2 regions of the Planococcus antarcticus DSM 14505 genome follow, and region 2 is predicted to be linked to the other one. Evidence: a T-box and tRNA genes for the amino acid it is inferred to sense, from the RefSeq annotation. Region 2 holds a T-box; the other holds one or more tRNA genes.
The links. A T-box is a leader RNA that pairs with one kind of tRNA and senses whether it is charged. The one in region 2 lies ahead of leuS (leucine--tRNA ligase), so its partner is inferred to be a tRNA-Leu.
Positions count from the first base shown of each region.

Region 1: it has a tRNA-Leu gene. The T-box ahead of leuS (leucine--tRNA ligase) is inferred to sense a tRNA for this amino acid. The anticodon was not compared.

Region 1 is NZ_CP016534.2:92,375-97,103, forward strand. It holds rRNA gene BBH88_RS00410 (23S ribosomal RNA) at 1-1,930, shown strand, start outside; rRNA gene rrf (5S ribosomal RNA) at 2,070-2,185, shown strand; tRNA gene BBH88_RS00420 (tRNA-Val) at 2,195-2,270, shown strand; tRNA gene BBH88_RS00425 (tRNA-Thr) at 2,282-2,357, shown strand; tRNA gene BBH88_RS00430 (tRNA-Lys) at 2,369-2,444, shown strand; tRNA gene BBH88_RS00435 (tRNA-Leu) at 2,466-2,550, shown strand; tRNA gene BBH88_RS00440 (tRNA-Gly) at 2,556-2,630, shown strand; tRNA gene BBH88_RS00445 (tRNA-Leu) at 2,661-2,749, shown strand; tRNA gene BBH88_RS00450 (tRNA-Arg) at 2,779-2,855, shown strand; tRNA gene BBH88_RS00455 (tRNA-Pro) at 2,881-2,957, shown strand; tRNA gene BBH88_RS00460 (tRNA-Ala) at 2,964-3,039, shown strand; rRNA gene BBH88_RS00465 (16S ribosomal RNA) at 3,249-4,729, shown strand, end outside.
Region 2 is NZ_CP016534.2:1,339,168-1,343,896, reverse strand. It holds gene leuS (leucine--tRNA ligase) at 1-1,940, opposite strand, end outside; T-box leader at 1,983-2,188, opposite strand; gene BBH88_RS06760 (3-oxoacid CoA-transferase subunit B) at 2,233-2,886, opposite strand; gene BBH88_RS06755 (CoA transferase subunit A) at 2,905-3,597, opposite strand; gene BBH88_RS06750 (tRNA modification radical SAM protein MnmL/YtqA) at 3,773-4,726, shown strand; gene BBH88_RS06745 (tRNA 5-(aminomethyl)-2-thiouridylate-methyltransferase MnmM) at 4,723-4,729, shown strand, end outside.

The DNA.
Region 1 (4,729 bases), 1.2 Mb from region 2:
GATAAGATCCGTAGTCAAGAGGGAAACAGCCCAGACCACCAGCTAAGGTCCCCAAATATCCGTTAAGTGGAAAAGGATGTGGCGTTGCTTAGACAACCAGGATGTTGGCTTAGAAGCAGCCATCATTTAAAGAGTGCGTAATAGCTCACTGGTCGAGTGACACTGCGCCGAAAATGTACCGGGGCTAAACGGATTACCGAAGCTGTGGATGGATCTCTTCGGAGATCCGTGGTAGGAGAGCGTTCTAAGGGCGTTGAAGTCAGACCGGAAGGACTGGTGGAGCGCTTAGAAGTGAGAATGCCGGTATGAGTAACGAAAGACGGGTGAGAATCCCGTCCACCGAATGCCTAAGGTTTCCTGAGGAAGGCTCGTCCGCTCAGGGTTAGTCGGGACCTAAGTCGAGGCCGATAGGCGTAGACGATGGACAACAGGTTGATATTCCTGTACCACCTCCCCGCCGTTTGAGCAATGGGGGGACGCAGAAGGATAAGGAGAGCGTGCCGTTGGTTGTGCACGTCCAAGCAGTGAGGCGTGGAATGAGGCAAATCCCATTCCTGATACGTTGAGCTGTGATGGCAAGAGGTTTACCTCAGAGTCCCTGATTTCACACTGCCAAGAAAAGCCTCTAGCGAGGCGGGAGGTGCCCGTACCGCAAACCGACACAGGTAGGCGAGAAGAGAATTCTAAGGTGAGCGAGTGAACTCTCGTTAAGGAACTCGGCAAAATGACCCCGTAACTTCGGGAGAAGGGGTGCTCTGGTAGGGTGAATAGCCCGAGAGAGCCGCAGTGAATAGGCCCAGGCGACTGTTTAGCAAAAACACAGGTCTCTGCAAAACCGTAAGGTGACGTATAGGGGCTGACGCCTGCCCGGTGCTGGAAGGTTAAGGGGAGTGCTTAGCGCAAGCGAAGGTGCGAACTGAAGCCCCAGTAAACGGCGGCCGTAACTATAACGGTCCTAAGGTAGCGAAATTCCTTGTCGGGTAAGTTCCGACCCGCACGAAAGGCGTAACGATCTGGGCACTGTCTCAACGAGAGACTCGGTGAAATTATAGTACCTGTGAAGATGCAGGTTACCCGCGACAGGACGGAAAGACCCCGTGGAGCTTTACTGTAGCCTGATATTGAATTTTGGTGCAACTTGTACAGGATAGGTAGGAGCCTTAGAGCCCGGAGCGCCAGCTTCGGAGGAGGCGTCGGTGGGATACTACCCTGGTTGTATTGAAATTCTAACCCACATCCCTGATCGGGATGGGAGACAGTGTCAGGCGGGCAGTTTGACTGGGGCGGTCGCCTCCTAAAGAGTAACGGAGGCGCCCAAAGGTTCCCTCAGAATGGTTGGAAATCATTCGCAGAGTGTAAAGGCAGAAGGGAGCTTGACTGCGAGACGTACAGGTCGAGCAGGGTCGAAAGACGGGCTTAGTGATCCGGTGGTTCCGCATGGAAGGGCCATCGCTCAACGGATAAAAGCTACCCCGGGGATAACAGGCTTATCTCCCCCAAGAGTCCACATCGACGGGGAGGTTTGGCACCTCGATGTCGGCTCATCGCATCCTGGGGCTGTAGTCGGTCCCAAGGGTTGGGCTGTTCGCCCATTAAAGCGGTACGCGAGCTGGGTTCAGAACGTCGTGAGACAGTTCGGTCCCTATCCGTCGCGGGCGCAGGAAATTTGAGAGGAGCTGTCCTTAGTACGAGAGGACCGGGATGGACACACCGCTGGTGTACCAGTTGTTCTGCCAAGGGCATCGCTGGGTAGCTATGTGTGGCCGGGATAAGTGCTGAAAGCATCTAAGCACGAAGCCCCCCTCAAGATGAGATTTCCCATTGCGCAAGCAAGTAAGATCCCTCAAAGACGATGAGGTAGATAGGTTCGAGGTGGAAGCGTGGCGACACGTGCAGCTGACGAATACTAATCGATCGAGGACTTAACCAAACAATGTATCATGAAGGAATTTCAATGGGTCAATGTCGTTTATCCAGTTTTGAAAGAATAAGGAAAAGTTTTTTTATGAAAAAGCTTGTAAAAACCTGTGAGATTGGTATAATCAATCTTGTCTTTCAAAACCAAATAGTCCAGTGATGATGGCAAAGAGGCCACACCCGTTCCCATCCCGAACACGGCAGTTAAGCTCTTTTGCGCTGATGGTAGTTGGGGGTTTCCCCCTGTGAGAGTAAGACGTCGCTGGGCATACTTATCGGAGGATTAGCTCAGCTGGGAGAGCATCTGCCTTACAAGCAGAGGGTCGGCGGTTCGATCCCGTCATCCTCCACCATTTTTTCTTTCGCCGGAGTAGCTCAACTGGTAGAGCAACTGACTTGTAATCAGTAGGTTGAGGGTTCAAGTCCTTTCTCCGGCACCACTCACGTAAATGAGCCATTAGCTCAGCTGGTAGAGCATCTGACTTTTAATCAGAGGGTCGAAGGTTCGAATCCTTCATGGCTCACCATTTTAATTGAATCATTGCCACGCGGGTGTGGCGGAACTGGCAGACGCACTAGACTTAGGATCTAGCGCCTTCGGGCGTGGGGGTTCGACTCCCTTCACCCGCACCATTTTTGCGGAAGTAGTTCAGTGGTAGAACGCCACCTTGCCAAGGTGGAGGTCGCGAGTTCGAACCTCGTCTTCCGCTCCATATTTTTTTTGCACATTATACCGACCCTTAGCCGGGGTGGCGGAACTGGCAGACGCACAGGACTTAAAATCCTGCGGTAGGTGACTACCGTACCGGTTCGATTCCGGTCCTCGGCACCATTTATGCAAACCAGATGAATCCCTTATATGCGCCCGTAGCTCAATTGGATAGAGTACTTGACTACGAATCAAGCGGTTAGAGGTTCGAGTCCTCTCGGGCGCACCATATTTTTACACTCAGCAACTCAGTTCGGGAAGTAGCTCAGCTTGGTAGAGCACTTGGTTTGGGACCAAGGGGTCGCAGGTTCGAATCCTGTCTTCCCGACCAAACAATGGGGCCTTAGCTCAGCTGGGAGAGCGCCTGCCTTGCACGCAGGAGGTCAGCGGTTCGATCCCGCTAGGCTCCACCATTTTTAAAAATATTGAACCTTGAAAACTGAACAGCAAAACGTCAACGAAAGACGTCACGAGCACGACTTTTGCGAAGGTTGCCACCGGCAATTGGAGCAGAGTTGTTCATCTACTCGGTGTTCGTGACTACAACTTACTGATCAGCTTTGTGCAGATCAAGCCATCTTCGGATGGTGCCAGCAACAACTAGAGCAGTCAAATGTTCTCTATAATGGAGAGTTTGATCCTGGCTCAGGACGAACGCTGGCGGCGTGCCTAATACATGCAAGTCGAGCGGAACCAGAGGAGCTTGCTCCTTCTGGTTTAGCGGCGGACGGGTGAGTAACACGTGGGCAACCTGCCCTGCAGATCGGGATAACTCCGGGAAACCGGTGCTAATACCGAATAGTTTGTCGCCTCTCCTGAGGCGGCACGGAAAGACGGCATCTCGCTGTCACTGCAGGATGGGCCCGCGGCGCATTAGCTAGTTGGTGGGGTAATGGCCTACCAAGGCGACGATGCGTAGCCGACCTGAGAGGGTGATCGGCCACACTGGGACTGAGACACGGCCCAGACTCCTACGGGAGGCAGCAGTAGGGAATCTTCCGCAATGGACGAAAGTCTGACGGAGCAACGCCGCGTGAGTGACGAAGGTTTTCGGATCGTAAAACTCTGTTGTGAGGGAAGAACAAGTACCAACTAACTACTGGTACCTTGACGGTACCTCACCAGAAAGCCACGGCTAACTACGTGCCAGCAGCCGCGGTAATACGTAGGTGGCAAGCGTTGTCCGGAATTATTGGGCGTAAAGCGCGCGCAGGCGGTTCTTTAAGTCTGATGTGAAAGCCCACGGCTCAACCGTGGAGGGTCATTGGAAACTGGAGAACTTGAGTGCAGAAGAGGAAAGTGGAATTCCATGTGTAGCGGTGAAATGCGTAGAGATGTGGAGGAACACCAGTGGCGAAGGCGACTTTCTGGTCTGTAACTGACGCTGAGGCGCGAAAGCGTGGGGAGCAAACAGGATTAGATACCCTGGTAGTCCACGCCGTAAACGATGAGTGCTAAGTGTTAGGGGGTTTCCGCCCCTTAGTGCTGCAGCTAACGCATTAAGCACTCCGCCTGGGGAGTACGGCCGCAAGGCTGAAACTCAAAGGAATTGACGGGGGCCCGCACAAGCGGTGGAGCATGTGGTTTAATTCGAAGCAACGCGAAGAACCTTACCAGGTCTTGACATCCCGCTGCCCGGTGTAGAGATACGCCTTTCCCTTCGGGGACAGCGGTGACAGGTGGTGCATGGTTGTCGTCAGCTCGTGTCGTGAGATGTTGGGTTAAGTCCCGCAACGAGCGCAACCCTTGATCTTAGTTGCCAGCATTTAGTTGGGCACTCTAAGGTGACTGCCGGTGACAAACCGGAGGAAGGTGGGGATGACGTCAAATCATCATGCCCCTTATGACCTGGGCTACACACGTGCTACAATGGACGGTACAAAGGGCTGCAACCCCGCGAGGGCAAGCCAATCCCAGAAAACCGTTCTCAGTTCGGATTGCAGGCTGCAACTCGCCTGCATGAAGCCGGAATCGCTAGTAATCGTGGATCAGCATGCCACGGTGAATACGTTCCCGGGCCTTGTACACACCGCCCGTCACACCACGAGAGTTTGTAACACCCGAAGTCGGTGAGGTAACCCTTGTGGAGCCAGCCGCCGAAGG
Region 2 (4,729 bases):
GCATCGGTTACTTTCGCGCTCAATTGCTCTTCGTCCATCAACAAGCGCCAAACGCGGTCTAGGAATCGGCGGGAGCCGTCTAGTCCGTTTGTCGACCATGCAATCGATGCTTCTAGTGGACCCATGAACATTTCGTACATACGCAATGTATCTGCTCCGTGGCTTTCGATGATTTGGTCTGGGTTCACGACATTGCCTTTGGATTTCGACATTTTTTCGTTGCCTTCGCCCAAAATCATGCCTTGGTTAAACAATTTCTGGAAAGGCTCTTTTGTCGATACTACTCCGATATCGTAAAGCACTTTATGCCAGAAACGTGCATACAGCAAATGAAGTACAGCATGCTCTGCGCCGCCGATATAAACATCTACCGGCAACCAGCGTTTCAATAGTTCTGGATCTGCCAACATTTCGTCATTCGTTGGATCGATAAAGCGCAAGTAATACCAGCAGCTTCCTGCCCATTGCGGCATCGTGTTGGTTTCGCGGCGCCCTTTCATGCCCGTTTCTGGGTGAACAATATTGACCCAGTCGGTAATATTGGCAAGTGGCGACTCCCCTGTTCCGCTCGGCTTAATATCCTTTGTTACCGGCAGCATCAATGGCAAATCTTTTTCTTCAACGGGTGTCATTGTGCCATCTTCCCAGTGGATGATTGGAATCGGCTCGCCCCAGTAACGCTGACGGCTAAACAACCAGTCACGCAAGCGGTAAGTGATTTTCTTTTCGCCGACTTTTTTGTCAATTAGCCAAGCAATCGCGTTTTCAATCGCTTCTTTTTTATTCAAACCGTTTAGGAAGTCGGAATTGATCAATTCACCGTCACCAGCATATGCTTCTTCTTCGATATTGCCGCCTGACACAACTTCCACAATCGGCAAATCGAATTGCTTGGCAAACTCGTAATCGCGCTCGTCGTGAGCAGGAACTGCCATAATTGCGCCCGTTCCATAAGTTGCCAAGACATAATCGGCAATCCAAATCGGCATTTTTTCACCGCTCGCTGGATTGGTTGCATACGCGCCTGTGAAGACACCTGATTTGTCTTTCGCCAAATCAGTACGTTCCAAGTCACTTTTTGTTTTAACGTCATCGACGTATTTGTCGACAGCTTGTTTTTGATCCGCTGTTGTAATCGCAGCTACCCATTTATGTTCTGGCGCTAGTACCGCGTAAGTTGCGCCAAAAATCGTATCTGGGCGTGTCGTGAATGCACGGAAAGAATGTTCTGTGTCCGCTACTTGGAACTCCAGTTCTGCTCCTTCTGATTTACCAATCCAGTTGCGTTGCATGTCTTTCAGACTTTCCGGCCAATCCAAGTCATCCAAATCTTCAAGCAAACGGTCCGCATATTCCGTAATACGCAATACCCATTGGCGCATCGGACGACGTTCAACTGGATGACCTCCACGTTCTGACTTGCCATCGATTACTTCTTCATTTGCAAGAACAGTTCCAAGTGCCGGGCACCAGTTAACCGCTACTTCGTCTACATAAGCCAGTCCTTTATTATACAATTGAATGAAAATCCATTGTGTCCATTTATAATAAGACGGATCCGTTGTGTTGATTTCGCGGTCCCAGTCATATGAAAATCCAAGTTCTTGAATTTGACGCTTGAACGTTGCGATGTTTTTAGCCGTAAATTCAGCTGGGTCGTTTCCGGTATCGAGCGCATATTGTTCTGCTGGCAGTCCAAATGCATCCCAGCCCATCGGATGCAACACGTTATAACCTTGCATGCGTTTGACACGGCTTAAAATGTCCGTCGCCGTATAGCCTTCTGGATGTCCTACGTGAAGTCCGGCGCCTGATGGATACGGGAACATATCTAGTGCATAGAATTTCGGTTTTAATGGGTCGTCCACCATTTTAAACGTCTTATTGTCTTGCCAATATTTTTGCCATTTTTTCTCAACTAGCTTGTGATTGAATGTCATTTCCGATTCCTCCTCAAAATAAAAAAATCCCGTCCCTTAAAAATAAGGGACGGGATTTTCCCGCGGTACCACCCAAATTAGCGATTGCTCGCTCAACTTGACTCCTTAACGCGGAAAACGGTGTATCTTACTTAGTTTCACATACACGGACTCCAAGGTGAGTTCACTTGCGCATTTTACCAGCTTGCACCACGCACCGGCTCTCTGTCAAAAATACACAAACTACTAGTCCTCTTCACTGTCATTGGCTATTGTCTCTATTTTAGACGACCCGCCGTTTTTTGGCAATAGCCTAAGAAACTTCGACGTTTTCTGTATTCAACGGCGCGTCCGTAGAATCGATGATATCTTGAACGGTAAAGCCTTCGAATACCTCAGACAACACTAGGCCATCTTCTGTTACTTCGATTACTGCACGTTCTGTAATGATTTTATTGACTACGCCTTTGCCAGTTAACGGCAAGTCACATTGCTTTTTGATTTTAGCAGAACCGTCTTTAGACACATGATCCATAATGACGATGACTTTTTTCGCGCCGTGGACTAAATCCATCGCGCCGCCCATGCCTTTGATCATTTTACCGGGAATCATCCAGTTGGCTAAGTCGCCGTTTTCAGCTACTTCCATCCCGCCAAGAATCGCGACATCAATATGACCGCCGCGAATCATCGCAAAAGATTCCGCACTGGTAAAGAAAGCCGAGCCCGGGATTGTCGTTACGGTTTCTTTTCCAGCATTGATTAAATCCGGATCTACATTTTCTTCAGTCGGATAAGGGCCGATTCCTAAAAGTCCATTTTCTGATTGAAGCACGACACTTTTGTTATCGGAAATAAAATTAGCAACCAAAGTTGGCATGCCAATTCCTAGGTTAACGTAATCGCCATCGTTAATCTCTTTTTCAGCGCGTTTTGCAATTCGTTCTCTGACTAGTTGTTTATCCAAGCGTTTCTCCACCCTTCCTTAAACAGTACGCGTTGTAAGACGTTCGATGCGTTTTTCCTGATCTGCTTGAAGCAAACCTTGTACATAAATGCTTGGTGTTTGAACATGGTTCGGGTTAATCTCACCGATTTCCACAATTTCTTCTACTTCCGCAATGGTAATTTTCCCAGCTGCTGCAGCGAGCGGGTTGAAGTTTTGTGCTGTTTTATTATAAACAAGATTGCCCATTTTATCGGCTTTATGTGCTCTCACTAAAGCAAAGTCAGCTCGTAATGCGTGTTCAAGTACATGTTCTTTCCCGTCAAACTCGCGGATTTCTTTGCCATCTGCAACCGTTGTGCCAACGCCAGCTGGTGTAAAGAATGCTGGAATTCCAGCTCCACCTGCACGCATTTTTTCAGCAAGTGTTCCTTGCGGCGTCAATTCCACTTCGATTTCACCCGACAGTACTTGGCGTTCGAATTCTTTGTTTTCGCCCACATAAGAACCGATCATTTTTTTTATTTGTTTGTTTTTAAGTAGCAGTCCTAGGCCCCATTCGTCTACGCCGCAGTTATTAGAAATGACGGTTAGATCGGTAACCCCTTTATCGACAAGTGCTAAAATTAACTGTTCAGGTATGCCTACTAATCCAAAACCGCCCACCATAATCGTGGCACCATCTGGAATTTGTTCAACTGCTTCTTTTGCAGAATTGTAAATCGGTTTCATTTCATTTCGCCTCCTCTGACTCATCAACTAAAAAGTAATTATTAAAACGCTTCCATTTCAATTTAAACAAACAATTGCGCTAAACGCAATATTCATAAAAATTAACACCACTATCCACAAGCATTGTTGACCGTTTCCGTGACATGCTACAATGTTGTTTGAGGAGTTGTTAAGCGTGAATATAGAATTTCCTTTTTCATCTGATGGAAAACGTTACTATACATGGAATCGTCATTTGCGCGATCATTTCGGATTTAAAGTGATGAAGATTGCGTTAGATGCAGGGTTTGACTGCCCGAATCGGGACGGCACCGTCGCACACGGCGGCTGCACATTTTGCAGCGTTGCAGGTTCTGGTGATTTTGCCGGTGACCGCGTAGATTCGATACCGGAGCAGTTCGATAAAACAAAAGAAAAAATGCACCGGAAATGGAAAGATGCCAAATACATGGCTTATTTTCAGGCCTATACGAATACCCATGCACCCTTACCTGTTATCAAGGAAAAATTCGAAGCGGCTCTAGAACAGAACAATGTCATCGGATTGAGCATCGCGACGCGTCCCGACTGTTTGCCTGACGACGTTGTTGATTATTTAGCTGAATTAAACGAACGAACGTATCTATGGGTCGAACTTGGACTTCAAACGGTTCACGAGCGCACTGCCCTTTTGGTTAACCGCGCCCATGATTTCGAGGCCTACGTCGAAGGTGTCACGAAATTACGTAAGCGCGGCATTCGTGTTTGTACTCATATCATTAACGGTTTGCCACTTGAAGACCGTGACATGATGATGGAAACGGCAAGTGAAGTCGCTAAGCTCGACGTGCAAGGCATTAAAATTCATCTTTTGCACTTATTAAAAGGCACGCCGATGGTCAAACAATATGAAAAAGGCATGGTCGAATTTCTAGAAAAGCAAGAGTATATTAATTTAGTAGCTGATCAACTTGAAGTGTTGCCACCGGAAATGGTCGTACAGCGCATTACTGGTGATGGTCCGATTGATCTAATGATTGGTCCGATGTGGAGTGCTAACAAATGGGAAGTCTTAAACGGCATTGATGCTGAACTCGAACGCCGTGAAAGTTGGCAAGGAAAACTAGTGGCTAGGAGTGTAACGTTATGACCT